4 regions of the Streptomyces sp. NPDC001709 genome follow, and region 4 is predicted to be linked to each of the others. Evidence: riboswitches for the same ligand, from Rfam matches in the RefSeq annotation. Region 4 holds a riboswitch; each other region holds the start of a gene.
The links. A riboswitch is a leader RNA that binds a small molecule or an ion and turns the genes downstream of it on or off. The one in region 4 is predicted to bind cobalamin.

Region 1: linked by a shared signal. The riboswitch ahead of ACWC0C_RS24540 (cobalamin biosynthesis protein) and the one ahead of ACWC0C_RS11930 (ribonucleoside-diphosphate reductase subunit alpha) in region 4 are both predicted to bind cobalamin.
Region 2: linked by a shared signal. The riboswitch ahead of ACWC0C_RS06075 ((2Fe-2S) ferredoxin domain-containing protein) and the one ahead of ACWC0C_RS11930 (ribonucleoside-diphosphate reductase subunit alpha) in region 4 are both predicted to bind cobalamin.
Region 3: linked by a shared signal. The riboswitch ahead of metE (5-methyltetrahydropteroyltriglutamate--homocysteine S-methyltransferase) and the one ahead of ACWC0C_RS11930 (ribonucleoside-diphosphate reductase subunit alpha) in region 4 are both predicted to bind cobalamin.

The regions. Positions count from the first base shown of each region.
Region 1 is NZ_JBSFGB010000017.1:60,846-68,578, reverse strand. Features, by position in the region: gene cobN (cobaltochelatase subunit CobN) at 1-3,069, opposite strand, end outside; gene ACWC0C_RS24545 (cobyric acid synthase) at 3,066-4,574, opposite strand; gene ACWC0C_RS24540 (cobalamin biosynthesis protein) at 4,571-5,515, opposite strand; cobalamin riboswitch at 5,614-5,755, opposite strand; gene ACWC0C_RS24535 (hypothetical protein) at 5,954-6,181, opposite strand; gene ACWC0C_RS24530 (anion permease) at 6,216-7,466, opposite strand; gene ACWC0C_RS24525 (lysozyme) at 7,621-7,733, opposite strand, start outside.
Region 2 is NZ_JBSFGB010000003.1:213,313-221,045, reverse strand. Features, by position in the region: gene ACWC0C_RS06100 (hypothetical protein) at 1-876, opposite strand, end outside; gene ACWC0C_RS06095 (hypothetical protein) at 1,017-1,847, opposite strand; gene ACWC0C_RS06090 (methyltransferase family protein) at 2,089-2,733, shown strand; partial or broken gene ACWC0C_RS06085 (alcohol dehydrogenase catalytic domain-containing protein) at 2,773-3,237, opposite strand; gene ACWC0C_RS06080 (hypothetical protein) at 3,172-3,312, shown strand; cobalamin riboswitch at 3,417-3,537, shown strand; gene ACWC0C_RS06075 ((2Fe-2S) ferredoxin domain-containing protein) at 3,600-3,998, shown strand; cobalamin riboswitch at 4,079-4,218, shown strand; gene ACWC0C_RS06070 (CbtB domain-containing protein) at 4,255-4,476, shown strand; gene ACWC0C_RS06065 (CbtA family protein) at 4,498-5,250, shown strand; gene ACWC0C_RS06060 (histidine phosphatase family protein) at 5,382-5,963, opposite strand; gene ACWC0C_RS06055 (BPL-N domain-containing protein) at 6,066-6,866, shown strand; gene ACWC0C_RS06050 (hypothetical protein) at 6,871-7,293, opposite strand; gene ACWC0C_RS06045 (hypothetical protein) at 7,472-7,733, opposite strand, start outside.
Region 3 is NZ_JBSFGB010000020.1:164,917-172,649, reverse strand. Features, by position in the region: gene metE (5-methyltetrahydropteroyltriglutamate--homocysteine S-methyltransferase) at 1-2,047, opposite strand, end outside; cobalamin riboswitch at 2,217-2,419, opposite strand; gene ACWC0C_RS27820 (acyl-CoA dehydrogenase family protein) at 2,691-3,881, shown strand; gene ACWC0C_RS27815 (hypothetical protein) at 3,909-4,046, opposite strand; gene ACWC0C_RS27810 (MBL fold metallo-hydrolase) at 4,141-5,028, shown strand; gene ACWC0C_RS27805 (VOC family protein) at 5,110-5,538, opposite strand; gene ACWC0C_RS27800 (hypothetical protein) at 5,632-6,843, shown strand; gene ACWC0C_RS27795 (hypothetical protein) at 6,815-6,988, opposite strand; gene ACWC0C_RS27790 (pirin family protein) at 7,237-7,733, shown strand, end outside.
Region 4 is NZ_JBSFGB010000006.1:241,787-249,519, forward strand. Features, by position in the region: gene ACWC0C_RS11920 (bifunctional albaflavenone monooxygenase/terpene synthase) at 1-115, shown strand, start outside; gene ACWC0C_RS11925 (ribonucleotide-diphosphate reductase subunit beta) at 209-1,219, opposite strand; gene ACWC0C_RS11930 (ribonucleoside-diphosphate reductase subunit alpha) at 1,220-3,589, opposite strand; cobalamin riboswitch at 3,716-3,849, opposite strand; gene ACWC0C_RS11935 (ATP-binding protein) at 4,005-7,625, shown strand; gene mctP (monocarboxylate uptake permease MctP) at 7,631-7,733, opposite strand, start outside.

The DNA of each region.
Region 1 (7,733 bases), on a different contig from region 4:
GTCGAGCCCGCGCCCGTACGCGTAGCCGCCCCAGACGGCGTACACCTCGGCCAGATCCGCGTCGCTGCGCCAGTTGCGGGCGTCGATCAGCGGCAGCAGACCGGCGCCGTACGCGCCCGGCTTCGAGCCGAAGATACGGGCCGTCGCGCGCCGCCGGTCGCCGTGCCCGGCGGTGTCCTCGTCGGCGTGCGCCTTGACGAAGTTGCTCTCGGCGGGCTCGTCCAGCTCGGCCACGGCCCGCACCGCGTCGTCGATCAGGCCGACGACGTGCGGGAAGGCGTCCCGGAAGAACCCGGAGATCCGGACCGTGACATCGATGCGCGGCCGGCCCAGCTCGGCCGGCGGCACCACCTCGAAGCCCGTGACCCGGCGCGAGGCGTCGTCCCACACCGGACGGCAGCCCAGCAGCGCCAGGATCTCGGCGATGTCGTCGCCCTGGGTACGCATCGCGGACGTGCCCCAGACCGTCAGGCCGACGGACTTCGGATACTCGCCCGTGTCCTGGAGGTAGCGCTGCACCAGCGAGTCGGCCAGCGACTGCCCGACCTCCCAGCTCAGCCGGGACGGAATGGCCTTGGGGTCGACCGAGTAGAAGTTCCGGCCCGTCGGCAGCACGTTGACCAGACCACGGGTCGGGGAGCCGGAGGGACCTGCCGGGACGTAACCGCCGTCCAGGGCCCGCAGGATGTGCCCGATCTCGTCGCCGGTGCGGGCGAGCCGGGGTACGACTTCGTCGCAGGCGAACTCCAACACCGCGACCGCGTCGGGGAGTTGGCTGCCGAGCGCGTCACTCAGGACCGCGGGTACGGCCGTGCGCTCCCAGGCCCGCGCCTCCATCCCCTCCGCGATCCGCCGGCACAGCTGCTCCAGCAGGTCGATCGCGTCGGAGGCGGTACGAGCCGGGCCCTGCACCAGGTCCGTCAGCTCCACCGGCACCTTCACCGCGGCGCCCGGCTCGGCGAGCAGCTCCTTCTCGACGAGCCCGAAGTGAGCCGCCAGCGAGGCCCGCAGCCCCGGCAGCGCGTTCGCCTGCCCGCCCCACACCTGCGAGGCGCGCAGCACGGCGAGGACCAGGTTCACACGGGGTTCGGCGACCGGCCCGCCGCCGAGGATGTGGAGCCCGTCCCGGATCTGCACGTCCTTGATCTCGCACAGATAGCCGTCGATGTGCATGACGAACTCGTCGAAAGCGTCGTCGCCCGGCTGCTCGTCCACGTGCAGGTCGTGGTGCAGCTCCGCCGCCTTGACCAGCGTCCAGATCTGGGCGCGGACGGCCGGGGCCTTCGTCGGGTCCAGATCGGAGACGAGCGCGTACTCGTCCAGCAGCTGTTCCAGCTTGGCCAGGTCGCCGTAGGTGTCGGCGCGGGCCATCGGCGGCACCAGGTGGTCCACCACCGTGGCGTGGCCGCGCCGCTTGGCCTGGGTGCCCTCGCCGGGGTCGTTGACGATGAACGGGTAGATGAGGGGGAGGTCACCGAGGACCGCGTCCGGAGCGCACCCGCGCGACAGACCCAGCCCCTTGCCGGGCAGCCACTCCATCGTGCCGTGCTTGCCCATGTGCACGACCGCGTCCGCGCCGAACGAGTTCTCGAGCCACCGGTACGCCGCCATGTAGTGGTGCGAGGGCGGCATGTCCGGGTCGTGGTAGATCGCGATCGGGTTCTCGCCGAAGCCGCGCGGCGGCTGGATCATGACCACGACGTTCCCGAACTGGAGCGACGCCAGCACGATGTCCTCGCCGTCGACGTACAGGCTGCCCGGCGGCTCGCCCCACGCCTCGGTCATCGCGTCACGCAGCTCCGGGTCCAGCTCCTCGAACCACGCCCGGTAGTCGGCCAGCGGCACCCGCGCGGGCGCCGCCGCCAGCTGCTCCTCCGTCAGCCACTCCACGTCATGGCCGCCGGCCTCGATCAGCCGGTGGATCAGCTCGTCGCCGCCGGAGGGGTACGCGGTGAGCCCGTAGCCGGCGTCCCGGAGGGCGTCCAGCACCCGCACCGCCGACGCGGGCGTGTCCAGACCGACCGCGTTGCCGACCCGCGAGTGCTTGGTGGGGTACGCCGTGAAGACGAGCGCGATGCGCTTGTCCGCGTTCGGCTTGTGCTTCAGCCGCGCGTGCCGGAGGGCGATTCCGGCCACTCGGCCCGCCCGCTCGGGGTCGGCGACGTACACCGGCACCTCGTCCGGGCCCTGCTCCTTGAAGGAGAACGGCACGGTGATCAGCCGGCCGTCGAACTCCGGGATCGCGACCTGCATCGCCGCGTCCATGGGGGAGAGGGCGGCGTCCGACTCGTCCCACGCGGCCCGCGAGGAGGTGAGGCAAAGCCCTTGCAGGACGGGGATGTTCAGATCGGCGAGCGCGCCGATGTCCCAGGACTCCTCGTCGCCGCCCGCCGAGGCCTGCGAGGCGTGCGTGCCGCCGGCCGCGAGCACGGTGGCGACCAGCGCGTCGGCCTTGCCCAGCAGCTCGTACAGCCCGGCGTCCGCGCCGCGCAGCGAACCGCAGTACACGGGGAGGGCGTTGGCGCCCTTCGCCTCGATGGCGTCGCACAGGGTGTCCACGAAGCCGGTGTTGCCGCTGAGCTCGTGCGCCCGGTAGAAGAGCACGCCCACGGTGGGACGGCCGTCCCGGATCCTGTACGAGCCGTGGACGCCGTACTCCGGCATCTTCCGTGGCTCCTCGAAGCCCTCACCGGTCAGCAGCACGGTGTCCGACAGGAACCGGGACAGCTCCAGCAGGTTCGCGGGGCCGCCCTCGACCAGGTACTTCAGCGCCTCCGCCACCACACCGGCCGGCACCGACGACTCGGCCATCAGCTCGGCGTCGGGGACCGCCTCGCCGCCCAGCAGCACGGTCGGGATCCCGGCCGCCTTCAGCGCGGCCAGCCCCTCCTCCCAGGCGCGCTTGCCGCCCAGCAGCCGTACGACGGCGAGGTCCGCCTCCCGGAGGAGGCCCGGCAGTTCGTCGGCGACGTCCACCCGGGTCGGGTTGCCGATGCGGTAGTCCGCGCCGGAGGCCCGTGCCGCCAGCAGATCCGTGTCGGCGGTCGACAACAACAACACTGTGCTCATGCAGGCGCTCCCGGTGGGATGAAAGGCAGTCCTTGCGGCGCGCCCGACTCGATGAGCCGCCACAGCGCGTCCGTGTCCGCGTGTTGTTCGATCAGGTCGCCGAGCCGGTCGAGCTGCTCCTCGCGCAGCGCGGCGAAAGAGGTGTCCGGCGCCGGCACGAAGCGGCGGCCCGCGGCGGCGGCCACCTCGCGCAGGAAGGCCCGCCGGAAGCCGTCCGACTCCAGCGAACCGTGCCAGTGCGTGCCCCAGGTGTGGCCGACCCGGCAGCCGTCCAGGAAGGCTTCTCCGCCGAGGACGTCGGCGACCCCGTGGTGGATCTCGTACCCCTCGACCCGCTCGCCCAGGGCCTCGCCGGCCGGCCGGGTCAGGGTCTTCTCGCGGGCGAACCGCACCCGTACGGGCAGCACACCGAGCCCGTCGACCGCGCCGGCCCGCGACTCGACCTCGTCCTCGATGTGCTCGCCGAGGATCTGGAAGCCGCCGCAGATGCCGAGGACCGGGCGGCCTTCGGCGGCCCGCCGCACGAGGGCGTCCGCCAGTCCGCGCTCGCGCAGCCACCGCAGCGCGCGCACCGTGCCCCGGGTGCCCGGAATCACCACGAGGTCCGCGTCCGCCAGCTCCTCGGGGCGGTCCACGAACCGCACCACGACGCCCGGTTCGGCGGCGAGCGCGTCCACGTCCGTGAAGTTGGACATCAGCGGGATCGCACACACCGCGACCCGCAGTACGTCCTCGCCGACGGGCGGGGTCACGGCGGACTCGCGCACGGTGCCGCGCAGCGACACCCGCAGTCCGTCCTCCTCGTCGATGCCGAGCCCGTGCCGGAAGGGCAGCACGCCGTACGTGTGCCGCCCGGTGAGGCCGTGCAGCATGTCGAGACCCGGCTCCAGCAGGCTGACATCACCCCGGAACTTGTTCACCAGGAATCCGGCGACCAGCTCCTGGTCCTCCGGCGAGAGCAGGGCGACGGTCCCGAAGAAGGAGGCGAAGACACCGCCGCGGTCGATGTCGCCGACGACGAGCACGGGCAGCCGCGCGTTCCGCGCGATCCCCATGTTCACGATGTCCGTCCGCCGCAGATTGATCTCCGCCGGTGAACCGGCACCCTCACAGATCACCGCGTCATACGTGCCCCGCAACTCGGCCAGGCAGTCCAGCACCGTGCCGAGGAGCTTCTGCTGCCGTCCGCCGTGATACCCGCGCGCGCTCAGCTCGCCCACCGGCCTGCCCAGCAGCACCACCTGGCTGCTCTGTTCGCCGCCCGGCTTGAGCAGCACCGGGTTCATCAGCGCGGTCGGCTCGATCCGGCACGCCTGGGCCTGCATGGCCTGCGCCCGCCCGATCTCCGCGCCCTCCCGGGTCACGAAGGAGTTGAGCGACATGTTCTGCGCCTTGAACGGCGCGACCTTCACGCCCTGCCGCACCAGCCACCGGCAGATCCCGGCCGTCACGACGCTCTTGCCGGCGTCGGAGGTGGTACCGGCGACGAGGAGACCCCCGCTCACTTGCCACGTCCCTTCACGAGTCGGCGCGCGGCGAGACTGACGCCGAGCGCGAGCAGGCCGACGCGGCGGGAGAGCCGTACGGCCCGGTCGATGTCGGTGACCCGGACGGCGCGTCCGGCCCGCCCGTTGAGCACGGGGCGGTGCTCGACCCGGCCGCCGTAGGACAGCGTGCCGCCCAGCCGCACCCCCAGCGCCCCCGCGAACGAGGCCTCCACGGGCCCGGCGTTGGGGCTGGGGTGCTTGCGGGCGTCGGCCTTCCAGGCGCGCAGGGCGCCCCGGGCATCGGGTCCGGCCGCGGCGGCGAGTACGGCGGTGAGCCGCGCCCCCGGCCAGCCGGCCACGTCGTCGAGCCGGGCGGAGGCCCAGCCGTAGCGGCGGTAGCGGGGGGACTTGTGACCCACCATCGCGTCCAGGGTGTTGACGGCCCGGAACCCGAGCAGCCCCGGCACCCCCGCCACGGCCCCCCACACCAGCGCGCCCACGACCGCGTCGGAGGTGTTCTCGGCGACCGACTCGACCACGGCCCGGGCGATCCCGTCGGCGTCCAGCGCCTGCGGGTCCCGGCCGCACAGGTGCGGCAGCCGCTCCCGGGCCGCCTCGACGTCCCCGCGCTCCAGGGCGCTGCCGATGGTGCGGGCCTCGCGGGCGAGCGAGGTACCGCCGACGACCGCCCAGGTGGCGGCGGCGGTCAGCGCGACGGAGGCGGCGGGGGAGGGGCGTACGGCGCGTGCGGCCAGCGAGCCGAGTGCGACGGCGCCACCGGCGCACACGACGGTGTGCAGGGCGCCCCAGCCGCGGTGGTCGCGCCACAACGCGCGGTCCACGGCAGCGGCCGCACGCCCGAACGCGGCGACCGGATGCCCGCGGCGCGGATCGCCGAGGAGCAGGTCACCGAGAAGGCCGGCGGCGGCGCCGTACGCGTAGGTGCGATCGGCCCCCATCGGCTCAGCCGGCCGTGGGTACAGGAGCGGGCCTGACGGGGGTCCTTCGGCAGCCGAGCATGGCGATCTGTGTCCTCACTCAGGGTGTCCGCGCCCTGGTTCGACGAGATTCGGCGGTGAGAGTTCCTGGCTCCCGGGGGTTCTTCCCCGGTGACAGTGGCGGGACCGCGCCGGATTCGCACCGGCTTCCTCTCCTGCCGCCGTACATGGCCTGGGCAGTCCACCACGCGCCCGGAACGGCCGTCAACTTGCCGTTGACCTGCACGGGGAGAGTGTGCCGATCCCCACATCGCGGGGCGTGGGCCGACGAAAAAGGCCCCCCTCAGGACGCGAGGGGGGCCGAAGCGCCCCGAAGGGGCGCGGGGAACTGCGCGACCAGCCACGACGGCGCGGCAGCCGATCGACGGCACTTCGCGGTGGTTCCAGCGAAGCGCTCTGTCAGGGCTTGGCGACGATCAGGTAGATGCCGTACGCCACCGCGGCCGCGCAGGCGGCGAAGCAGACGTAGGCGCCGGTCACGGCGAGCGTGGCGGAGCCGCCCTGGGCCGCGGCCTTCTCGCGCCGGGCCAGACCGTTGATGCCGAGGGTGAACAGGGCCACCAGGCCCACCGTGAAGGCGAGGCTGACGCCGAAGACGGAGCCGAGGGCCGACCAGTCGATCTTCATGGGGTTGCTTCCTTGGTTACCGGTGTGGCCGGGGTCAGACGGTGGCGGCCGGCGGGACGGCCTCGGGCGCGGGCTCGGTGGCGGCCGGGGAGGGGATCATGGCCGTCAGGTCCTCGCTGATCGTGCCCGCCGGGGGCGGGGTCACCGCGGCGATGGCGGTGGTCACCACGCCGGCCGGCTCCTCGGACTCGGTGACGACGTTGGTGTGGTCGACGACCTCGCGGCGGGAGATCTTCCAGATCGCGGCGCTCGCGGCGACGAGGAAGACGGCCACGACGGCGGTGCCCCAGTCACCGAGGTCCGTGACGGACTCGGCACCCGCGCCGACCAGCGCGGCGGCCGGGAGCGTGAGCACCCAGGCGACGACCATCCGGGTCGCGGTGGACCAGCGGACCACCCCGCCCTTGCGGCCGAGGCCGGCGCCCATCACCGAGCCGGAGACGACGTGCGTGGTGGAGAGGGAGAAGCCCAGGTGGGAGGAGGCCAGGATGGCGGTCGCGGCGCTGGTCTGGGCGGCGAAGCCCTGGCGCGGCTCCAGGTCGGTCAGGCCCTTGCCCATGGTGCGGATGATGCGCCAGCCGCCGATGTAGGTGCCGAGCGCGATGGCCAGGCCGGCGGAGAGGATGACCCAGGTGGGAGGGTTCGAGCCCGGGGCGATGGCGCCGCCCGCGATCAGCGCGAGGGTGATGATGCCCATCGTCTTCTGGGCGTCGTTGGTGCCGTGGGCGAGGGAGACCAGGCCGGCGGAGGCGATCTGGCCGGCGCGGTAGCCCTTGCGGGTGGCCTCGCCCTCGGCCTTGCCGCCGATGCCGTAGGAGAACCTGGTGGCCAGCATCGAGGCGATGCCCGCCACGACCGGCGCGGCGACCGCCGGGAGCAGCACCTTGGTGACCAGGACGTCACCGTGCACGGCTCCGAAGCCGGCGGAGGCGACGGTGGCGCCGATCAGACCGCCCATCAGGGCGTGCGACGAGCTCGAGGGGAGGCCCACCAGCCAGGTCAGCAGGTTCCAGAGGATCGCGCCGACCAGGGCGGCGAAGATGACCTCGGGACGGATGCCGGTCTCGTCGACGAGACCCTTGGAGATCGTGTTCGCGACCTCCACGGAGAGAAAGGCGCCCACCAGGTTGAGGGCCGCGGACATGATCACCGCGATCTTGGGCTTCAGGGCGCCTGTGGAGATGGTGGTGGCCATCGCGTTGGCGGTGTCGTGGAAACCGTTCGTGAAATCGAACGCGAGAGCGGTTACCACCACTATCGCGAGGATCAGCGAGAAGCTTTCCATTTACCCAGGCAATCGTTCGAGGTCATTGGGTGGTCGACCGTAGGCAACCTGGGTGAACGGAAGATGAACTGAGACGGGCGTGGGGGTGTCGCAAGGGAGGGGCTGATGTTCCGTTTGGTCCCGGCTGGGCCCCCTTTGCCCAAGTGCCCCTTGGTCACCAGCCTCGCGCGAAGACGCGGAGCCGGCTCGCGGAGCCGTTGAAGAGATTCTGGTCACCCGGCAGCCGGCCCTTGGTGCCGTACTGCCAGAACGTCCAGTACCGCCACC
Region 2 (7,733 bases), on a different contig from region 4:
CGCTCCCGCCGTCACATCGGGGCGCTCGGCGGCGAACAGGTCGGCCAGCGACTGCCCGGCCAGCCCGGACCAGCCGCCCTTGACCAGCGCCGCGGCCACCGCACCGGCCTCCTGGTCGCCGTCGGTGCCGTCCGGCGCGCCCGCGCCCGGGTGTCCGGACAGCCGGGCGGCGGCACCGGCCAGCCGCAGCCTGGCCGCGGGCGGCGGATGCGGGCCGTCGTAGTCCCGTTCGTCCCCGTCGTCCCCGCCACCCCCGGATTCGAGTAACTCCGCGAGCACGGTGGCGTAAGCGGGCCCGCACAGCACGGCGGCGCACACGTCGGCGAACGCCTCGCCCGCCCAGCGCTCCCAGTGGACGGCCCGGTCCGGGGGCAGACCGGCCGCCCCGACCCGCAGGCGGATCTCCTCGCCGAGTCCGCAGTCGTCGTCGACGTGGTGCGCGGCCTCGTGCGCCACCGTCAGCAGGGCGGGGAGGTGGGAGCCGAAGGACCAGGGCACGTCGATGACCGGGAACGGCAGCCGCGCGGCGGCCTCGCGGCCCTCGCGGGTGTGGATGCCGCCGCGGGGCAGCAGATCGTGGTAGGCGCTGCCCCGGCGGTGGGCGCGCGGCGAGGCGGACCGGCTGAAACCCACCAGCGGGGGCTCCTTGGGACGGGAGCCGGCGAGCCCCAGCGCGGGGCCGTAGCACTCCCAGGCCAACTCGTCGGCGGCGTCCAGGAAACGGCGGTACTCACGGTCGCGGCGCAGCAGGAACCGGGCGCGGTAGAAGTCCCACACATGGTGCAGATCCAGCACCCGGCCCGGCACCTCGTCGCCGCGCCCGTCCGCGAGCCGGGCCCGTGCGTCGGCCACGCCCGCCCCGAGCAGCGCGAGCACCGCGTCCAGTTGGCTGTGGTGCTTCTCCAGCGGCTCGCCGGCGCGGCTCGCGTTCTGCCACCGGCGCAGCTCCTCCTCCAGCCCGGCGACCGCGTGCGCACGCGCGGCGGCGCGCCGGGCGGGCAGCGGGGCCGGGGTCGTCAGGACGTATCCCGGGCCGGCTCCGGCTCGGGCTCCTCGATGAGTTGCGGCGGGGAGTCGAGCACGGCCGACGGGTCGTCGGCGGCCTGCTCCAGCAGCAGCGGCGGCACCGGCTCGGCGTCGAGCCCGCGGCCCGGCTGCACGGGCCCGTACTCCTCGCGCACCCCGTTGAGCCAGGTGCCGCGCAGCCGTACGACCCGGAAGAGCGGCGTCACCGCCTCGCCGATCCACTGGAAGCCCAGGTGCCGGCTGCCCGTGACCTGTGCGGAGCCCGCCAGGTCGAGCAGTTGCAGCGGCCCCGCGCCCACGGAGGTGCCGAGCCGCAGCTCGGCGGAGGCGCCCGCCTCGGCGGCCACCAGCACGGCGGCCCCCTCGGCCCGGACCACCTCGGTCACGGCGAGCAGCCCGGCGTCCCACCGGCCCTCCCAGTAGCGCCGGACCAGCGCGCCGGCCAGGGCACGGGTGTCCGCCATCCCGCTGCCGGCCAGGCCCCGGTACGCCACCAGCGCGGCCCGCTGCCGGGCGAACCGCAGCAGCACTCCGGCGTCCGCGTCGACGAGGGCGGAGAACAGCGGGTCCGTGGCGCCGGACACCTTGAAGCGGACGTCGATCCCGCCTCCGGCGTCGTGCACGAACGCGCCGCGGGCCTCGGGCGCCGTCTCGTCGAACGCGATCCGCCGCTCGGCCAGCGTCCCGGCCGCGCGGACGGACCCGCGGGAGTCGTGCAGGACGTCCCCCACGGCGACCTTCTGGAGCAGGGGCCAGGCCAGCCACCAGTCGCCCCACGCCTCGCGCATCGCATCCCGGTACACGGCGAACGCATGGACCACGGCGTTCAGCTCCTCCCCTGTCCCGCCCGACCACCTGCGCGCAGGCTAGCAGCGCCGCATCCGGGACGCGCCCGAACTGCCCTGTTCCGCAGGGACTTTGACGTGGTCTGCCGCGCTCCGCGCGCCGTCGATCGCCCGTCGGGCCGACGGCGCCTCCATCCGTGGATGGAGACAGCTGGAGCGCTCTCCATCGACCCGTGGGTGGTGGTGATCGACTGTGTGCGCGGAGCACCCTTGGGACATGGGCTCTCTTCACTCGGCACTTGTCCTGATCACCGGCGTCTGCCTGGTGATCTTCGTCGCGGCCTGGATCGCGGGGGCCGTCTATTTCGGCGTGAAGAGCCGGAGAGGCGTGCGCGGCTGGGTGCGTGGACTGCGGCGCACGCTGCCGCGCCGGGTGCTGCTGATCGCGGGCGTCTATGCGTTCTCCCTCCTGGTCGGGCACTCCCGGGGCTTCTGGCGTCACCTGCGGTACTGGCAGCCCGAGCTGGCCGTCCTGGGCGTCCTGCTCGCCATCGCCTCCACCGCCCTGCTGCTGTGGGCCCGCTGGGTTCTGGGCACGATGTGGGCCAGCGTCCCGACGGTCCAGGAACACCATGAGCTCCGCACCGACGGGCCCTACCGGCTGGTCCGCCATCCCATATACACCGGCCTGCTCGGCTTGATCGCCGGCGCCATGCCGGCCTGCGGCTTCGGCGTCTGGACAGCGGTCCTGGCGGTCGCCGTGCCCTGGCTGCTGCGGCGGGTCCGGATCGAGGACGGCCTGATGGCCGACCGGTTCGGCGCCTCCTACGACACCTACCGCGCCGATGTCCCGGCCCTGATCCCCCGCATACACCCCGCCGCCGGTCTCGGCCTCCGCCGTGCGGGGGGCGGGCAGCGGTAGCCCGGTCGGTAGTACGGCCGCCCGGCTCCCGCGGGTGTACCCGCGGGCGACGACCAGGACACAGGCCCCGGGCCCGGCCTTCAGGTGCGGGGCCACCAGACGCCGCGACAGGGACCAGTTGTCCCCGGCCGAGGCCATGGCCACCGGGTTCAGATCGGCGGGCGGGGGTACGAGCATGGCGTCCGCTCAGGGCACGCGCACCAGGTCGGAGAAGAGCCCGCCCCAGCTGCCGCCGATCGGCGCGCCGTACATGGTCATGTGCGGTACGGCCGTGCAGTGCGCGGTCAGCCCGGCGCGGCAGTTCTCGCAGCTGCCGCAGTTGATGGACCAGGGGACGACCACGAGATCGCCCGGGCGTACGACGGTCACCGCGTCACCGGTCTCCACGACCCGGGCCACGCACTCGTGACCCAGGGCGAACGGCGGGTCGATGAAGCTGTGACCGGCGAGGATCGCGGTGTCGACGTCGCAGGTGGTGGCGGTGACCGGGGCGACGATCGCCTCCTCGACCAGGTCGCCCGGCAACTGGAGATCCTGCTCGCCGACGCACTCGACCGCCCGGTCCGACCGACAAGGTGAAGCCGCTGTCTCCGGACGGGGAGTGAACAGCACGGCGACCGTGTACCGGGCCTGCCCGCCCCGTGATGGCATGATGATCGTCGACATAGGGCGACGGCGGTCCGAGGAAGCCGGTGTGAATCCGGCGCGGTCCCGCCACTGTGACCGGTGAGCGAGTTCCGGCAGGTCACTGCCCCGACCGGGGCGGGAAGGCGGCGCGAGCGGGGTCCCGGGAGCCAGGAGACTCACGCGGTCGCCTCCTCGACGGACACCGGGGCGGATCTCCCCGGGAGGGGGAGTGGTGCGGCGTGCCCGAGAAGCCGGCGGAAGAGGCGACAGCCGGGGCCAGGGTCGGGAGCGGTTCGGCGCCGTGCCGGGTCGTCGTGTGCCGGGACTGCTGCTGCGGCAGCCCCAAGGTGACCGGGGTCGATCACGCGGCGCAGACCGCGCGCCTGCGGGCAGAGGTGCCGGTGCGCATCTCCGACTGCCTGGACGTGTGCGATCAGGCGAACGTCATCGTCGTACAGCCGTCCGCCGCGGGCCGGGCCGCCGGTGCGCGGCCGGTCTGGCTCGGGCTCGTCAACGACCCTGACGCCACCGAGGACATCGTCACCTGGGTACGCGCCGGCGGCCCCGGCGTGGCACCGCAGCCGGACATCCTCGACCTGTACGCCTTCACCCCACCACGGCGCCGTACGAACGCCTGAGCCGCGCCGCGGGAAGTCCGGCCGCACGTCCCCCTGTTGAGAGAGGAAGATCACGTAGGGGAGGCGCTCTTGGCCGCGCCCGCGTCACGCGGTACGGTCTGTCCGATATCGACGACGGCGAAACGGAAGCCGGTGGGAATCCGGCACGGTCGCGCCACTGTATGCGGCGCCCCCCAGGGGGCTCGCGAGTCAGACCCGTGGCCGTCGTCCTGTGCACCACCGAGATGGGACGCGAACTCCCAGAGGAGGTCCTGCCATGGCGCAGACCGTCGCCCAGCCGACAGCCACCACCCCCGTCGTTCCCGCCACGCTGCCACTGAAGGCGATTGCTCCCTGGGCTGTCTTCTTCGGCATCCTCATGCTGGTCCTGCTGTACTTCGTCGGCGCCGAGCAGGGCGCCACCTCCGTGTTCAACGGCACGGACGTCCACGAGTGGGTGCACGACGCCCGCCACCTGCTCGGTTTCCCCTGCCACTGACGCGAGGGAAACCGTACGCACATGAATTCCGCAACCGTACGGCGCCTTCTCGTACGGGGCATGCTCGCCGGCCTCGCGGCCGGCGTGCTCGCTCTGATCGTGGCGTACGTCCTCGGCGAGCCGAACGTCGACAAGGCGATCAGTTTCGAGGAGGCCCACTCCCACGAGCACGAGATGGAGGCCGTCTCCCGCTCCCTGCAGTCCACCGCCGGCCTCGCCACCGGTGTCCTCGTCTACGGCGTCGCCTTCGGCGGCATCGCCGCGCTCGCCTTCTGCTTCGCCCTCGGCCGCATGGGCCGCTTCGGCCCGCGCGCCACGGCACTGCTGCTGTCGGGCTGCGCACTGCTCGCCGTGTACGTCGTGCCGTTCCTGAAGTACCCGGCCAACCCGCCGTCGATCGGCAACGCCGACACCATCGGCAAGCGGACCACGCTGTACTTCCTGATGATGCTGCTCAGCGTCCTCCTGGCGGTCGCCGCCACCATCCTGGGCAAGCGTCTCGCACCGCGCCTGGGCACCTGGTGGGCGACCGTGGTCGCGGTGGCCGCGTTCGTCGTCGTGATCGGCCTGGCCTACCAGTTCCTGCCCGTCGTCAACGAGGTGCCCAAGGACTTCCCGGCCACCCTGCTGTGGCGGTTCCGGCTCTCGGCACTGGCGATCCAGACCGCTCTGTGGGGCGGATTCGGCCTCGCCTTCGGTGAACTGGCCGAACGGCTCCTGAACCCCAAGCCGGCAAGGGCCGCGAGCGGACAAGCGGTTCCGGCCGCGCACTGACTCCTTCCGGACAACACAGGGCCCGTGTAACTGGTCGTCGGCCGCCAGGGACATCCCCACCGGGCGCAGGTGGCATGCCGCCGTCGGCGGTGCCGTGACGGGCGCCGCCGACTTGATCCGCCGGACAGGCCCTAGTCGGCCTCCGGCACGGAGAGCGGGCGTCCCAGCCGCAGATTCCAGCGGCCGGCCCGGCCGCTGAGTTCGGTCACGGTCAGCGGCGGCACGTCGAGGCGCCAGAAGACCGCGGCGGGCATGCCCAGCGCTTCGAGGGCCGCCGCCCGCACCACCTCGGGCTCGACCACGGCGAGCGTACGACCCTCCAGGTTCTGCACGTCGGCCAGCCAGCGCGCGACGCGTCCGCACAGGTCCCGCACGGACTCACCTCCATGCGGCGCGCATTCGGGATCGGTGAGCCAGCGGCCCACCGCCTCGGGCTCGGCGGCCCCGACCTCGTCCAGGGTGCGACCGCGCCAGCGGCCCATATCGAGACCCGCCAGCTCCGGCGTCGGCACACCGTCGAGGCCCAGCGCCGCGGCCGTCTCCCGGCAGCGCACGCCGGGGGAGGTGAGCACACGAACCGCTGCGGGCAGCGACCCGGCAGCCGAGCGCGCCCGGGCCGCGCCGCTGTCGTCGATCGAGCCGCCGTCGTCGAAGCGGGCCTGCCGCAACGACGTGCTCATGGCGGGGGAGACGAGAAGGACTCGGCTGGTCACGCGGTCGCTCCTGTTGCTGTCGGGGACGCCGTCACCACGCAGGTGCGAACATGGCAGGCTACTCTGGATGGCTCGTTTCCCGGAAAGAGCAGGCGGCGGCACGTGATACCTCCCGTTCCCCCCATCAGCCGGCGCCGGCTGCTCGGCCGGGCCCTGCCCGCCGCGGCCGCCGGCCTGCTGACCGCCGGCACGGTCACCGCCTGCACCCGGACGAGCGCCTCCCGGCAGGCCGCCGAGCCGCTGCTGGCGCTGGTCTACCGAGGGCCCGGGGCCTGTGGGGGGTGCGCCGAGGCGGTGGCCGCGCTTCTGAAGAGGGCCCCACGGCCGTTCACGGTCAGGTACGTAGGCCCTGAAGAGGACGTACCGTTGACCGCGGCCGGCCTGGCGGACGCCGACGTGTACGTCCAGCCCGGCGGCGATGACGACCTCGACGGAACCTGGGCGAAGCTGAGGGGCGCCGCCGGGGCGATCCGTGACTGGACCCGGGACGGCGGCCGCTACCTGGGATTGTGCATGGGCGGCTATCTGGCCGGGAGGGACCCGGGATTCGGCCTGCTGCCCGGCGACACCGACGAGTACATCACCTCCCCGCGTGCCTCGGTCCGCGACGAGAGGGACACGGTCGTGCCGGTGACCTGGAAGGGCAAGCCGCGTCACATGTACTTCCAGGACGGGCCGTTCTTCGTTCTGGACGACGGGGCCGACGCAGCCGTGCTCGCCAGGTACGACAACGGCACCGCGGCCGCCGTCGTCGCGCCGTACGGCAAGGGGCGGGTCGGGGTGGTCGGACCGCATCCGGAAGCCGATGCCTCCTGGTACTCCGACGAGGGGCTGAGGAATCCCGACGGCGTGTGCTTCGATCTCGGCCACGACCTCGTCGAGGAGACCGTCAGGGGGCTGTAGCGGCTCAGTAGCCGCCCAGCAGGGCCCGTACCCTGCGCAGGGTCTCCGGCCCGGCGGAGCTGTGCCAGCGTGCGGGATCGGCGGGGCGCCGTCCCCACAGCAACAGGACCCGCACGGCCGCGTCGCTCTCGATCGTGGCGGGGCCCTCGGGGGCGGCGAGCCGGATGCCGCCGCCGTCGGTGTCGGCGGTCACCACGACGTCGTCCATGCCCGGCGTCCGCAACCGGCCCTCGACGCGCCCCTCGGGGCCCAGATCCAGACCGGTGCGGCCGCGTTCGAGCAGGGGCCGGCCGACCGACACCACACTGTGCTCCGTCATCCACGGCTCGTTGAGGGCCTGCACCGCCGTCCGGTCGTCGCCGGTCAGGTCCCAGCGGTGCAGGATCAGCTCCTCACGCATGTGTTCCGCGAAGAAGGCAACGGTCACGGTCCGGCCGGTCCACCTCACACGTCACGTACCGTCCACGCCTCGCACCATGTGCCGTCGTCGGGCCGCCGTGCCTGCACGGCGTGGACGAAGGGGGCGAGCTCAGGCTGGGTCTCGTCGACCTTGGAGGGAATCATGCGCCACGGGTAGCCCGGCCGTGCGCCGGTCAAACCACGGGTCAGCGGTCATAGGCCTCCAGTTCCGCGATCGACGTGAACGTCTGTGTGCCGCCGCTTCCGCCGATCACGCGTACGCCGTCGCCGGTCGTGGTGTCGAAGTCGAAGACATACGTCTTGTTGGTCCCGGCGGCCGACGACGTCGGATAGGACGGCGTCACCCGCAGACCGGTGACATCGGTCCAGACCCCGTCACGCCGCACCTGGATCCTCGGTGCGTCGCTGAACCAGCCGCCGTCACCGAACATCGTGCCGGTCGTGTAG
Region 3 (7,733 bases), on a different contig from region 4:
GGGCGGCCTCCAGGCTGATGACGTCGGCGTCGAGGTCGTCGATGGCCTGGACGACATCACCGAACTCGGCGTAGCACATGTGCGTGTGGATCTGGGTGTCCGGGCGTACGCCACCGGTGGTGAGCCGGAACGCCTCGGTGGCCCAGGCGAGATAGCCGGGGCGGTCGGCGGCGCGCAGCGGCAGCGTCTCGCGCAGCGCGGGCTCGTCGACCTGGATCACCGGGGTCCCGGCCGCCTCCAGGTCGTCGACCTCGTCGCGCAGGGCGAGGGCGACCTGCCGGGCGGTCTCGGCGAGCGGCTGGTCGTCGCGGACGAACGACCAGGCGAGCATGGTGACGGGGCCGGTGAGCATGCCCTTGACGGGGCGGTCGGTGAGCGACTGGGCATAGGTCGTCCAGCGCACGGTCATCGGCGCGGGCCGGGAGACGTCACCGGCGAGGATCGGCGGGCGGACGTAACGGGTGCCGTACGACTGGACCCAGCCGTGCCGGGTCGCCAGGTAGCCGGTGAGCCGTTCCGCGAAGTACTGGACCATGTCGTCGCGTTCGGGCTCTCCGTGCACGAGGACGTCCAGTCCGGCCTTCTCCTGGAAGGAGATCACCTCCTCGATCTCGGCCTGGATACGCGCCTCGTAGCCGTCGGCGTCGATCCGCCCGGCGCGCAAGTCCGCGCGGGCGGTCCGCAGTTCGGCGGTCTGCGGGAACGAACCGATGGTGGTCGTCGGCAGCAACGGCAGTTCGAGACGGGCGCGTTGGGCCGCGGCCCGCTCGGCGTACGGCTGCGAGCGGCGGGCGGCGGACTCGGTGACGGCGGCCGCCCGGGCGCGTACGGCCGTGTCGTGGGTGAGGGGGGAGTGGGCGCGGGAGGCCAGGTCGGCCCGGTTCGCGGCCAGTTCCGCGGCGATCGTGTCGAGGCCGTGGGTGAGGCCCTTGGCGAGGGTGACGATCTCGGTGGTCTTCTGACGGGCGAAGGCGAGCCAGCGCAGGATCTGCGGCTCGACGTCCCGTTCCATGGCTGAGTCGAGGGGCACGTGCAGGAGGGAGCAGGACGCCGAGACGTCGACCCGGTCGGCGAGACCCAGCAGGGTGCCCAGGGTGGCGAGGGACTGCCGCAGGTCATTGACCCAGATGTTGCGGCCGTTGACGACTCCGGCGACCAGCCGCTTGCCGGGCAGTCCGCCGACCGCGGCCAGGGCTTCCAGGTTGGCGGCGGCCCGCTCGGTGAAGTCCAGGGCCAGACCCTCCACCGGAGCCTTGGCCAAGATGGGCAGGGCCTCACCGAGCCGGTCGAAGTAGGAGGCCACCAGCAGCTTGGGCCGGTCGGCGAGGGCACCGAGCACCCGGTAGGCGCGGGCGGCCGCGTTCAGCTCGCCCGGGGTACGGTCCTGGGCGAGGGCGGGCTCGTCGAGCTGGACCCACTCGGACCCGGCCGCCCTCAGATCGGCCAGGATCTCGCCGTACACCGGCAGCAGCCGGTCCAGCAGGGCGAGCGGGTCGAAGTCGCCGGCCGCGCCGGGTGCGGGCTTGGCCAGCAGCAGATAGGTGACGGGACCGACGAGGACCGGGCGGGCGGCCAGGCCCAGGGCGAGGGCCTCCCGCAGCTCGGCGACCTGCCTGGCGGGGTCGGCCGCGAACACCGTGTCCGGTCCCAACTCGGGCACCAGATAGTGGTAGTTGGTGTCGAACCACTTGGTCATCTCCAGCGGTGCGACGTCCTGGGTGCCGCGCGCCATGGCGAAGTACCCGGCGAGCGGATCCGCGGCGACCGCTTCCCGGTGGCGTGCGGGGATCGCGCCGAGCATGACGGTGGTGTCGAGTACGTGGTCGTAGTACGAGAAGTCGCCGGTCGGCACCTCGTCGATGCCGGCGTCCGCCAACTGCTGCCAGCTGCCCCGCCGCAGCTCGGCGGCGGTGGCCGTCAGCGCGTCGGCGGTGACGCGGCCCTTCCAGTAGCCCTCGATCGCCTTCTTCAGCTCCCGGTTCCGACCCTGGCGGGGGTAGCCGTACACGGTGGCCCGTGCTGCCACGGCTGCGGACGTGCTGGTCACGGAGATCTCCTTCGCGAGATGAATCCCTGAGATCCCGGGGACGGGACGAGAACGCGAAGGGGCGACAGCCCGGACGGCAGCGGCCCACGGCCGTCCGTTCGGTGCATACGACGCCGACCCGCCCTCGAGGTCACCGGGATGTCCGCGCACGAGTCGTCCCGCGCGCGGGCAGTTGGCAGGTCTTCGGACTCGCGGGCACGCCCATGCCTTTTGCCAAGGCGAGGACACCTACTGGCCGTCGCTTCCCAGGCCCGCTACGGGCCCAGTGCGTATGACGGCGGTCGTTCCCGCTCACCGCTGCGGGGCAGTCCCGGATTCCCACCGGGTTCCCTCTTACGACGCTCCCGCCTGGCTGACGGGGCGAACCAGCTGCAGGGGCCAGCCTAAGGGGCCGCCAGGGACGAGGTGGATCACGTTCACCAATTCGGATGGTGAGGTGGGACACGCGGCCGAAGTGCGTCGTCCCGCGAGGCTCGGGAACGCGGCCTCAAGTCGTCGTCGGCGTCTGGCGCGGCCGGCGCGGCTCGTCGCCGGCTGGGATTGAAGCCGGTCGGGTGATTGACGGGCCGGTCCCGGCTCGGGTGCGGCCCCTCGCGGGCTCGGCCGGAGAGACTGCCGCCATCCCGATGGAGGTGGCGAACATATGCTCAGCGACAGCACGGCGACGATCCTTGCCGAGAGGCCGAGCGTGGCGGCGGTCGTCGCCGGCGCTCCGCGCGTGGCGCAGATCGCGGCGCGGAGCAGCGACGAGACGGAGACCGCCCGGCGCCTTGCGCCCGAGGTGGTCGAGGCGGTGCGGGAGGCCGGATTCGCCCGGCACTTCGTGCCCGCGGCCTTCGGCGGTACCGAAGGCCGTTTCGTGGACATGACCTCGGCGGTGACCCTGGTGGGCGAGGGCTGCGCCTCGGCGGCCTGGGCCGCCTCGCTGTCGGCGTACGCGGCCCGGTACGGCGCCTACCTGCCCGTGGAGGGGCAGGCGGTGCTCTGGGGCGATGGGCCGGACGCCCTGATGGCGGGCGCGCTCATGCCGGCCGGGAAGGCGGAGCCCGTCTCCGGTGGCTGGCGGCTGAGCGGCGAGTGGAAGTACATCAGCGGGGTGCGTTTCGCCGACTGGGTCTTCGCCTGCTCCGCCGTACCCGGCACAGTGGGCCCCGACGGGCGGGGCGAGGTGCGGTTCTTCGCGGTGCCGCAGGCGGACATCACCGTGAAGGACACCTGGTTCACGCTCGGCATGCGCGGGACCGGCAGCGACACGATGGTCCTGGACGACGTGTTCGTGCCAGGGCATCTGACCCTGTCGAGGTTCGACATCAACGCGGGGCGGGCGACGGCCTCCGAGGCCCGCTGCCACACGGTGGCGGTGAACGAGGTGAACGCGCTGCCGCTCGCCGTGCCCGTCGTGGGCGCCGCACGGGGTGCGGTGCGGGCCGCTGCCGAGCAGAGCATCCGGCGGGTCGACCGGCGCGGCGCCCCGCTGCGTGACAAACCGTCCGTGCAGATCGACCTGGCGCGCTCGGCCGCCGAGGTGGACGCCGCCGAACTCCTCGTCCAGCGGGCGGCGCGGGTCGCCGACGGCGTCGAGGCGACCAAGGAGGGCGAGGCGGCGGCCCGCGGTCCGCGGGACTTGGCACTGGCGGTGGAACTGTCCGTGTCCGCCGTAGAGCGGCTCTTCCGCGGCACCGGGACGACCGGACACTTCGAGGGCGACCCGGTCCAGCGGTTCTGGCGGGACGTCAACACCGCCGCGTCCCACGTGATCTTCTCCTTCGAGACGGCCGGGGCGGCCTACGGGGCCTGGGCACTCGGCGCCGAGGGCGCGGAGCCGAGGCGTTGACCGCGCCGACCGTGTCCGTCTGCCGGGTCACTTGACGAATCGGTACTTCAGGTGGGTGGCGAGAGACGTGTCGCCGCCCGGGTTCTCGATGCTGACGTCGGCGCCGGCGACGTAGCCGCTGAAACTCCGACCGAACCGCAGAGAGACGGGTGTGGCCGCAAGCACAAGATCCGGACCCCCTTCCTTTTCCACGCACGGCACGGATACGACTGGGGGTGACGAACCGGCTCGACGAACGCGATGCGGAGAGGAACAGGCCATGAGCGACGAACGGCTCGAGGGCGGTTGGCATGTGGACGAACGGTGCACGAACTGCGACGTCGCGCGGCAGCTCGCGCCCGGCCTGATCGGTGAGGTCGACGGCCGCTCGGCCGTTCTGCGCCAGCCGCGCGACCGAACCGAGGTCCGGCAGCTCCACGCCGCCGCGCATGCCTGCCCCACCCGGTCGGTCCGGCCCCCGGGCGGGCGGCTGGACGCGACACTGGATCCCTTCCCGATGGCGCTGGACGACACCGTGTACCTGTGCGGACACAACTCCACGCACACCGCAGGGGCCAACTCCTACCTGTTACGCCGCCCCGACGGCACCGCGATGATGGTGGACACGCCGCGCTGGAGCACGTCGCTGGCCGCGCGCTACGAGGGGCTGGGCCCGGTCACCGACGTCCTGCTCACCCACCGCGACCACGCCGCGCACGGCCGCCGCTACGCCGACCGCTTCGGCGCCCGGCTGTGGATCCACGAGGGGGATCTCGATGCCGCCCCGGAAGCCGACCGCGTACTGCGCGGCACCGACCCGGCGGAGATCGCCGAAGGGGTGATCGCCTACCCCCTGCCCGGCCACACTCGAGGCAGCGTCCTCTTCCTGGCGGACGAGCGGTACTGCTTCAGCGGCGACAGCTTCTACTGGTCGCGCACCACGGCGGACATCGAGGTGGCCGAGAGCGTCACCTGGTACTCCATCAGCGAACTGGCCGCCTCCCTGGCCCGGACCGCGAGCGGACTGCGCTTCGAGTGGCTGCTGCCCGGCCACGGCGACCGCCGCCGCCTCCCCGCCGACGACATGGCCCGCCGCCTGCACCACCTGACAAAGCGCACCCGCGAACTGAGGCCCCGTCCCATCGACTTCACCGCTGTGCGCTGGTAACGGGTCGGTCCGGGCCAGGGGTTCGTACGAACTTGACGCTGAGGCGGCTCGCCCCGCTGTCATCACCGGCCCGGAGGATACTCAGTCGAGACAGAACTCGTTGCCCTCGATGTCCTGCATCACGATGCACGAATCGTTGCCGTCATACAGGAGTCGCACCCGTACCGCGCCGAGCGGGATCAGACGGGCGCACTCGGCTTCGAGCGTGGCCAGGCGCTCCTCACCCACGAGGCCGGTGCCGACCCGCACGCAAAGATGCACCCGATTCTTGACGACCTTGCCTTCGGGAACACGCTGAAAGAACAGTCGCGGGCCCACGCCCGAGGGATCACTGCATGCGAACCATGAACCCTGATCCTCAGGAGGCCGGGAGCGGTCGAAATCGTCCCACGTGGCGAACCCCGCCGGTGGCGGCGATACGACGTACCCCAACACCTCGCACCAAAAGCGAGCGAGGCGCTCTGGTTCCGCGCAGTCAAAGGTGACTTGGAACTGCTTGATCGATGACATCGGCGCACCATAACAGGGGGGCTTGGAGATCAGGTGATCAATCCGGACAGCCCGAGCGAACGATGCATCCCCGGCGGCGCAGCCGTTGAACACGTGGCACGTGTCGCCGTCGTCACCGCGCCCAACCTCGGCTACCGCAACACAGGAATGCTGACCGTCGACCTGGCCTTCGAGTCCCTGCGCCGGCGTATGGGCACCGAGATCGACACGACTTGGTACACCCTTCACCCGCCGGAGACCGTACCCCTGCGCGCATGTGCGCAGGGCACCGGATTCCCGTTCCGCTTCCGTGCACTGGCCGAGCACCTCGACACGCTCCGCGACCACGACGCGGTCGTCTTCTGGGGCGACTTCCTGCACGCACGGCACTATCTGACACAGGACGCGACGAACCGTCTGCTCGATTTCGGCATGGCGGCGGACCGCGCCGCCGCCCGTACTCTGCTCAACCGCACGCTGCTGCTCGCGGACCAGCCGGACGACCTCCTCGCGCGCACCCTCAGCTACGGCGGCACGATCCTGCACAACGCGCAGTCCGACTACGAGGACAGGGAATACGGACCCCCGTTCTCACGCCTGATGACGCGAAGCCACCGAGTCTGGATGCGTGACCCGCTGTCGGCTGCCAAGATCGCGCACTTCCGTGGGGACCATACGACCGAGTACTTCGGTGCGGACGCGGCGCTGCTGTCCCGTCCGGGTGACCTCGACCACCTGCCGACCACACCATGGTCGGTGGATCTCCCGGATGATGGGGCGATCGGTGTCTTCCTCGGCGCGCGTACCCCGATCCCCGGTTGGCTCCCCGCCTTCTGCCAGGGCCTTGCCGATCGGTTCGGAGCCCCGCTGGAATGGCTGCCCTGGTTCGACCGGGACATCCCATCCCAGGTCGGCCACATCGCGCCCCGTCCCGGTGACCACACCGTCGGCGACCTGGTGCGGGTTCTGTCCAGGTACCGGCTGGTGATCACCGACACCTACCACCTGTGTGTCAACGCATGGGGTGCGGGCACCCCGGTGCTGTGCGTCGGCGCCCCCGGACCGGCTCCGACGGCCGAGGACGACTACCTGACGCTGAGCGATGTGAAGAAGCATGTGTTCCACATGGCTTACGACGCGGCGGACTTCTATCTGTCCACCCTCCCCGACACCCGGGAGGCCCACGAGCGTCGCGCCGACCGGGTCGTACACCTCGTAGAGGGCGGCGGAGCCGACGCCGTCGCCGCGCGGATCCGCGACCACGCCGACCATTCGGCGACCGCCTTCACCGAGACACTCACCTCGCTGCTGTACGCGACTCGTTGACGACGGCGATCAAGCCGCGCCGGCGGGCCGGCGCGAACGTGCTGCGCGCCCAGCCGGCGAACGTCGTCCAGCGGATCTCCGGATGCGCGGTGTGCAGGGCGGGGATGTCCACGCGGCAGCCGGGGCCGTTCAGGAAGGTCCACATCGGGTGCATAGGCACTGGACATCGCCGCCTGCTACAGGGCGCGGCGCAGCAGCGTGGGGTGGGGTTCGGTGTCAGGGGCACGGGGAGCTTCCTGGGTGTGCGGGGAGCCGGTCGGGCCGGCCCGGCGGAAGGCCTGCCGACGGCCGAGCAGCGCCCTTGATGATTGCCGGAGCGATCCCGTGTTGACGGCCGCTGACCGCAGGGTGATAGTTGAAGGTAGAACAATATGTGTCGGGAGGCGGTCCACGGTGAGCAACGTCGAAACGAAACCCACGGAAGTGCGATGCGGGGGAGCGGTGGACGGTCGGCAGTCGGCGGAGACGGTGCAGGTCGACGTGCTGACGCCGCGCGATGTGCCCCTCGGCGGCCCCAGGGCGATGACCGTACGCCGCACACTGCCGCAACGCGCCCGGACCCTGATCGGCGCCTGGTGTTTCGCCGACCACTACGGCCCCGACGACGTCTCGGTGACGGGCGGCATGGTGGTCGCCCCGCATCCGCACACCGGCCTGCAGACGGTGAGCTGGCTGTTCACCGGAGAGATCGAGCACCGGGACAGCATGGGCAACCACGCCTATGTACGGCCCGGCGAGCTGAACCTCATGACGGGCGGGTACGGCATCGCCCACTCGGAGGTCTCCACCCCGCGGACCACCCTCCTGCACGGCGTGCAGCTGTGGGTGGCCCTGCCGGAGGGGCACCGCGACACCGGGCGGGACTTCCAGCACTACGCACCCGAGCCCAC
Region 4 (7,733 bases):
CGCGGCGATCTCGGCGAAGTACCGCTTCGAGCAGGTCGCTGGGTCGAACGACACCACCCGCGTGGGCATCACGCTGCGTCCGCACGACCTGCGGCTGAGGCCGATGCCTTGGTAGGACTCCTGGTACCGGCGCGCGCTCGGGTGGCCTCGGGGCCCCGGAACGCGCGCCGGTAGGCGTTCGGCGCGGTGCGTGAACGGCGAAGGAGGATCAGAAGTCCTCGTCCAGGTCGACCTTGCCCTCCACCGCGACCTGGTACGCCGACGGCCGGCGCTCGAAGAAGTTCGTCAGCTCCTGAACGCCCTGCAGCTCCATGAAGGAGAACGGGTTCTCCGAGCCGTACACGGGGGCGAAACCGAGGCGGGTGAGCCGCTGGTCGGCGACGCACTCCAGGTACTGCCGCATCGACTCGGTGTTCATGCCCGGCAGGCCCTCGCCGCACAGGTCGCGCGCGAACTGCAGCTCGGCCTCGACGGCTTCCTTCAGCATGTCGGTGACCTGCTGCCCGAGCTCGTCGTCGAACAGCTCCGGCTCCTCCTTGCGGACGGTGTCGACCACGTCGAAGGCGAAGGACATGTGCATCGTCTCGTCCCGGAACACCCAGTTGGTGCCGGTGGCGAGGCCGTGCAGCAGGCCCCGGCTGCGGAACCAGTAGACGTACGCGAAGGCGCCGTAGAAGAACAGACCCTCGATGCAGGCGGCGAAGCAGATCAGGTTGAGCAGGAAGCGCCGGCGGTCGGCCTTCGTCTCCAGCCGCTCCAGCTTGTCCACCGAGTCCATCCACGTGAAGCAGAACTGCGCCTTCTCGCGGATGGACGGGATGTTCTCCACGGCCGCGAACGCCGCCGCACGGTCGTCCGGGTCGGGGAGGTAGGTGTCCAGGAGCGTCAGGTAGAACTGGACGTGCACGGCCTCCTCGAAGAGCTGACGGCTCAGGTACAGCCGCGCCTCGGGGGAGTTGATGTGCTTGTACAGCGTCAGCACCAGGTTGTTCGCCACGATCGAGTCACCCGTCGCGAAGAAGGCGACCAGACGGCCGATGAGGTGCTGCTCCTCGGGCGTCAGCTTCGCGAGGTCCGCGACGTCCGAGTGGAGGTCGACCTCCTCCACGGTCCAGGTGTTCTTGATCGCGTCCCGGTAGCGATCGTAGAAGTCGGGGTAGCGCATGGGGCGCAGAGTCAGCTCGAAGCCGGGGTCGAGAAGGTTCTGGTTGCTGGGCATTTACTGGCAGGCCTCGCAGGACTCGGGGTTTTCCAGGGAGCAGGCGACGGCGTCGGGGTCGGTGGCCTGCTGGACGGGGATGGCGGCGGGGGTCTGCGCCTGGGCCGCGCGGGCGATGCGGGTCGCCGGGCGGGAGCGCAGGTAGTACGTCGTCTTCAGCCCGGACTTCCAGGCGTACGCGTACATCGAGGAGAGCTTGCCGATGGTCGGCGTCTCCATGAACAGGTTCAGCGACTGGGCCTGGTCCAGGAACGGGGTACGGGCGGCGGCCATGTCGATCAGCCCGCGCTGCGGGATCTCCCACGCCGTGCGGTACAGCGCGCGCACGTCCTCTGGGATCCACGCGAAGCCCTGCACCGAGCCGCCCGAGTCGCGCAGCGCCTCACGGGTGCGCGCGTCCCACACGCCGAGGCTCTTGAGGTCCTGCACCAGGTAGGAGTTGACCTGGAGGAACTCACCGGACAGCGTCTCGCGCTTGAACAGGTTCGACACCTGCGGCTCGATGCACTCGTACACGCCCGCGATGGAGGCGATGGTGGCGGTGGGCGCGATGGCCAGCAGCAGGGAGTTGCGCATGCCGACCTCGGCGATACGGCTGCGCAGGGCCGCCCAGCGCTCCGGCCAGGTCAGCTCGACGCCGTAGTGGTCGGGGTGCAGCACACCCTGGGCCGTACGGGTCTTCTCCCAGGCCGGCAGCGGGCCGCTCCGCTCGGCGAGGTCGGTGGAGGCCTCGTACGCGGCGAGCATGATCCGCTCGGCGATCCGCGTGGACAGGGCCTTGGCCTCGGGGGAGTCGAAGGGCAGGCGCAGCTTGAAGAAGACGTCCTGCAGACCCATCGCGCCGAGGCCCACCGGACGCCACTTGGCGTTCGACCGGCCCGCCTGCTCGGTCGGGTAGAAGTTGATGTCCACGACACGGTCGAGGAAGGTGACGGCGGTGCGGACGGTCTCGTCCAGCCGCGCCCAGTCGATGTCCCCGGTCGCTGTGTCGACAAAAGCACCGAGGTTCACGGACCCCAGGTTGCAGACCGCCGTCTCCCCGTCGTCCGTGACCTCCAGGATCTCCGTGCAGAGGTTGGAGGAGTGGACCACGTGGCCCGGCAGGGCCGTCTGGTTGGCGGTGCGGTTGGCCGCGTCCTTGAAGGTCATCCAGCCGTTGCCGGTCTGCGCGAGGGTGCGCATCATCCGGCCGTACAGCTCACGGGCCGGGATCGTCTTCTTCGCCAGGCCCGCCTGCTCGGCCTTGCGGTAGGCGGCGTCGAACTCCTCGCCCCACAGGTCCACCAGCTCCGGCACGTCCGCCGGGGAGAACAGCGACCACTGCGCGTCGGCGTTGACCCGGCGCATGAACTCGTCCGGGATCCAGTGCGCGAGGTTCAGGTTGTGCGTACGGCGGGCGTCCTCACCGGTGTTGTCCCGCAGCTCCAGGAACTCCTCGATGTCGGAGTGCCAGGTCTCCAGGTAGACGGCCGCGGCGCCCTTGCGCCGGCCGCCCTGGTTCACGGCGGCCACCGAGGCGTCCAGCGTCTTCAGGAACGGCACGATGCCGTTGGAGTGCCCGTTGGTGCCGCGGATCAGCGAACCGCGGCTGCGGATCCGGGAGTACGACAGACCGATGCCGCCGGCGTGCTTGGAGAGGCGGGCGACCTGGTGGTAGCGGTCGTAGATGGAGTCCAGCTCGTCCAGCGGGGAGTCGAGGAGGTAGCAGGACGACATCTGCGGGTGCCGCGTGCCGGAGTTGAAGAGCGTGGGGGAGGACGGGAGGTAGTCGAGGCGGCTCATGAGCCCGTAGAGCGCGGCGACTTCGTCCACGGAACGAGTGGTGTCGTCCTCGGCGAGGCCGCTCGCGACCCGCAGCATGAAGTGCTGGGGCGTCTCGATGACCTTGCGGGTGATCGGGTGCCGCAGCAGGTAGCGGCTGTGCAGGGTGCGCAGGCCGAAGTAGCCGAAGCGGTCGTCGGCCCGGCGGTCGACCAGCGCGTCGAGCCGTTCGGCGTGCAGCCGTACGAAGTCGGCGGTGCGGTCCGCGATGAGCCCTTCGCGGTGCCCCACGGCCACGGACCCGGTGAAGGACGTCACGCCCTGCGAGGCGGCCTCGGCGCGGATGGAGAGGGTCAGCAGCCGGGCGGCCAGCCGGGAGTAGGCGGGGTCCTCGGAGATGAGCCCGGCGGCGGCCTCCGTGGCCAGCTCGCGCAACTCCGCCTCGTCAGCGTGCGCCGACCGGCCGCGCAGCGCGGCGGCGGCGACCCGGCCGGGGTCGGCGTCGGGGAGGTCGGCGGTCAGCTCGGTCAGGGTCCGCAGCAGCACGGTACCGGGACCGTCGGTCTCCAGGCCGCTGGCTGAAGCCGGATCTGCTGGCGCGATGGTCACGTGGGGCTCTCCCTCGCTCGGCACGGGGGCCTTGCGGAGGGCAGGGGGCAGTCACGAGCGCGCACGGCGTCGCGTCCACCGGCCCACTCCACGAGGCCCGGACGTCTGAAGGCCACCCGGACCGGACGGCCGGGTGCGCTGACGGCAGGTCCTCGGACTGAACAGGCGTGCGGATGCGGATGCACGCAAGTACACCGTTGCGGGACAGTTCCGGATTCGCACCGGATTCCCCTGCGGCGACAGCGAGGACGAGCATACATCTTGTGCCGGGCTGTCGTGTCACCCCCAGATGTTGTGTCGGATCGGCTTCAGAGGGTCAACTCCCGAGTTGCAGGGCCCGGCTGGAGTGTTTCCATGGAAGTAGGTGCCCGCGGGTCCTCCGTACCGAGAGTCGGTCTCGGAAGGAGAACGCACCATGACGAGGATCGTCCGTCACCCGCCGGGCAAGGTGCGGCCGCGCAGTGCGCCGATGGCGACGCTGGAGGCGAGACATGCGTGGCGCCGGATCAGGCGGTTCTTCCTGGGCTACTGGCACCATCTGTCCATCACGCTGGAGGCCCGCCGCGATACCACCCGCCCCAAGAAGTGGCGCAGGTGGTTCTCGTACACCAACGTGATCCGGGTCATCTGGCTGATCCTCCTGATCGCACTCCTCGCCTGGGCCGTGGAAGGCCTCTGGATCCTGTTCACCCATCACACGACCCTCTTCGAGCAGTGGCGGAAGAGGTCGAGCACCGGGTTCGACTCAGTCCTGCGCTTCGTCGGTCCGCTCCTCGCCGCTTCGGTGGCCGCCGCCGTCTTCCTGTTCTTCTGGTACAGCTGGAGCAAGCGGCGCTACGTCGCCAAGGCGCGCAAGCATCCCCGCAAGCTGGTGCTCACCGCCGGGCCCGACATGGCCGAGGTCGTGGGCCGCGAGGAGGTCGCCCGGGTCATCGCCCAGCGGCTGCGGCAGCGCGAGACCCGCAGGCCTTATCTACTCGTCGGCGGTGTCGGCACGGGCAAGACGGCCGTCCTGGTGCGGCTCACCGAACTGCTGGCCCGGCAGCACGCCGTTCCCGTGCCGATCCGGCTGCGGGACGCCACCGGTGCGGATCTGAACTTCGAGCGCATGGCCAGGCAACGGTTCGCCGAGGAAGCGCCCCACGGCATTCTGGCGCGCACCAAGAACGACCGGGTCTGGCAGCAACTGCTCGCCGACGACAAGGTGATCGTCATCGCCGACGGCCTGGAAGAAGCGATCCTCGACGAGCGCCTCCAGGAGGACCGGGACAACATCATCCGCAGGGCCATCGAGCGCGCCCACGAGGAGAAGCTGCCCCTCGTCATCGCCTCCCGTCCGCACAGTCCGCTGGAGAGCACCCCCGCCGCGATCGTGGAGCTGGAGCCGCTGAGCGAGGAGGCGGCGCTGCACTTCGTCGAGGCGCGGGTACCGGATACGGACGAGCGCCGCGTGGACTGGATCGTGGAGACCGCGGAGGTCACCGAATCGCCCATCTACCTGCAGATCGCCCGCGAACTGCACCACCACGGCGACCTCGAACGCATTCGTCCGCGCAACGACAAGGACCGGCTGGACACCCGCAGCTGGGACCGCAGCACGCTGCGGCTGTGGCTCCTGGAGACCTGGGACCTCGCGTTGAGGGATGGTCGACTGCGCGAGGACGTCGAACTGAGCCCCCAGGAACGGAAGGACACCGTCGAGGTGGTCTCCGCGCTCGCGTGCATCGGACTGCTCCAGGACAAGCTTGAGGTCGGCTTTGCCGAACTGCTGGACAGTGACGTCCACCCCGGCCCGGCGCGGCGGACCCTGGCCCGGGCGGACCACCTGTGGTCCAGCGCACGCCGATTCGACCGGTACGGCAAGCGCGGGAACACCTTCTCGGAGTGGCACCGGGAGCGGATCTGGAACACGCTCTGCGGCCACCTGAGCCAGGACCAGAAAGAGCGTCTGACCAGGGGCAACATGGGCCAGTGCCAGACCACGCTCGCTCACTTCGCGGCCAATGCGAGCAAGCTGCAGCTGGTGGAGAGCTTCGAGAAGAGGGTCCGCTTCCCGCACAGCATCATCCAGGCCTATCTCGGCTTCCGCATGTTGCAGCACCTCGACGAGCGCGCCGCCGGCGAGCTCATCCAGCAGGCGCTGCAGCCGCCGGGCCCCAGCCGTGAGCTGCTCATCGCCCTGGTGCTGCTCTCCCGTTACCGAACGGCGAAGCTGTCGGTCAAGGGAGGCAGCGTCGGGGCCGAGGTGCACAAGTACTGGCAGGAGAGGGTGCGGCAGGCTCCCGTGTACGGCCGCCCCATGGCCGACCGGCTCTTCACGGCCGCGAACAGCCGCACGGACGACCCCAAGGCCCTCGATCTGTACGCGGCGGCCCTGGAGGTCGACAGCGTGGAACCCCGGCCGCGACTGCTCAGCGACATCGTCGCGAAGGTGCACGAACACTGGTGCGCCATCAAGGGCGACCGGCGCACCCTCGAGGACGCGAAGCTCGGACTGCTGAAGCAACTCGGTACGGCACTGCGCGCGGTCTCGGAGAAGACCGACACGATGCCGCTCTACGCCCAACTCTTCCAGATCGGCAAAGCTGAGCCCTCGTACGCCGTGCGGCTGGCCGCCGCCCAGGAGTTCGGCAGTGGCGGAACCGACGCGTTCGCCGTGATCCGGGAGAAGTTCGGACTGAACAACGACCCCGTCAGGGAGTACGACAAGCGGGTCGGCCTGCTGAGGGCCCGCAAGAGGAACGCATACCACCAGTGGACCGAGAGGATGCGGAAGGCGATGGCCGACCGTGCGTCCTCGCGGGGCGAGTCGTCCGCCGAGATCGATCGGCTGCAGGAGAAGCGGAAGGAGATCAAGCAGCACTACCGCGAGGCCCGCATCGAGCTGTCCAGGGAGTTCGTGATGCGGGCCTGGATGATCCCCATGCTCCTGGGCTCCGTCGACGACGCCCACCGGGACGAGGCCCGGGACCGCCTCACCAAGTGGCTGCGCCACCTCGATCCGAAGTACACCCATGGCCCTCCCGACCTGCCGCTCGCCCTGGAGGCCGCGCTGGCCCAGGGCTTCAAGTTCGCGGCCAACCGGCGTAAGCGCCACCCTTACTCGTACCCGGGCAGCCGAGCCGATCTGATCCGGCAGGCGGAGACCGTGCTGCAGCAGTCACGGTGCTGGTACACCCAGTTGACACTGCTTCAGGCGCTGTGTCTGTGGGAGCTCCCGGACAGCGCGCTGTGGCGGGAGTGCGACGGCGACCGGTCGCGTGCGGAGTCCCGGTCGATCGGCGGGACCAGCGCGGTGCAGACGGTGCAGCGCTGGCTGTCGATGGCGGGCACGGTGACCGGCGCTCCCGGCCGGCCCGGCGTGAACGGTGACTCACCCCAGCAGGTCCTGCATCCATTCGTCGCCGAGGCGGGCGACCTCGTGGCCATGGCGCTGGAGACCGGGCAGCCCGAGCGCTTCCTCTGGATCGACGAGAAGACCGTCACCGACAACATAGGCTCGCGCACCGGCGTCAACCGGGGCTACCGCAAGCACAACCTGTGGATCCCGCCCTCCGTCGGGTGGAGCACCCTCGACGGGCGCGCCCAGCGCCTCGTCGCGGACGTGCTGATCATGCTGAATCTGATCGAGCGGGACGGGTATCCCGACGAGGTCGAGGAACGGATGGCCCGCGCCGAGCGCCCCGGCATGTCGCTCCCGCCGTGCATCTGCACGAGCCGTGAGCCGCTGCGGCCCCACCTGCGGCCCGGCACCTCCGCCCCGCCCGATCCAGGCACCGCGTGCCTGCCCGACTGCAAGTTCCAGCTGTGCCCCTACCCGCCCCGGGGCGGGGTGCCCCGAGGGGAGGTCCGTGAGCCCTTCTGCCGTCAGCAGCAGGTCCTGCTGCCCGGAACCATACGCCGCTGTCTCCCCAGGCTGGTGCACCGAAAGACACCGCCCTGGGTCAGCATGCGCGTCCGCGAACTGGACCGCTTCTGGGACGCTATGGCCGGACGCACACGAGACGAGGGCGCCCGGCCGAGGCGCGTGGGCTAGCGGCCTTAGTGTGCGCTGCCCGCCGTTGCCGGCGGGAGCTCCACCTGGACGCCCGGGTCGCCCGCGTCCGCCGTGTAGTCCTCCGGCCTGGTCTCGTCCACGCCCTCG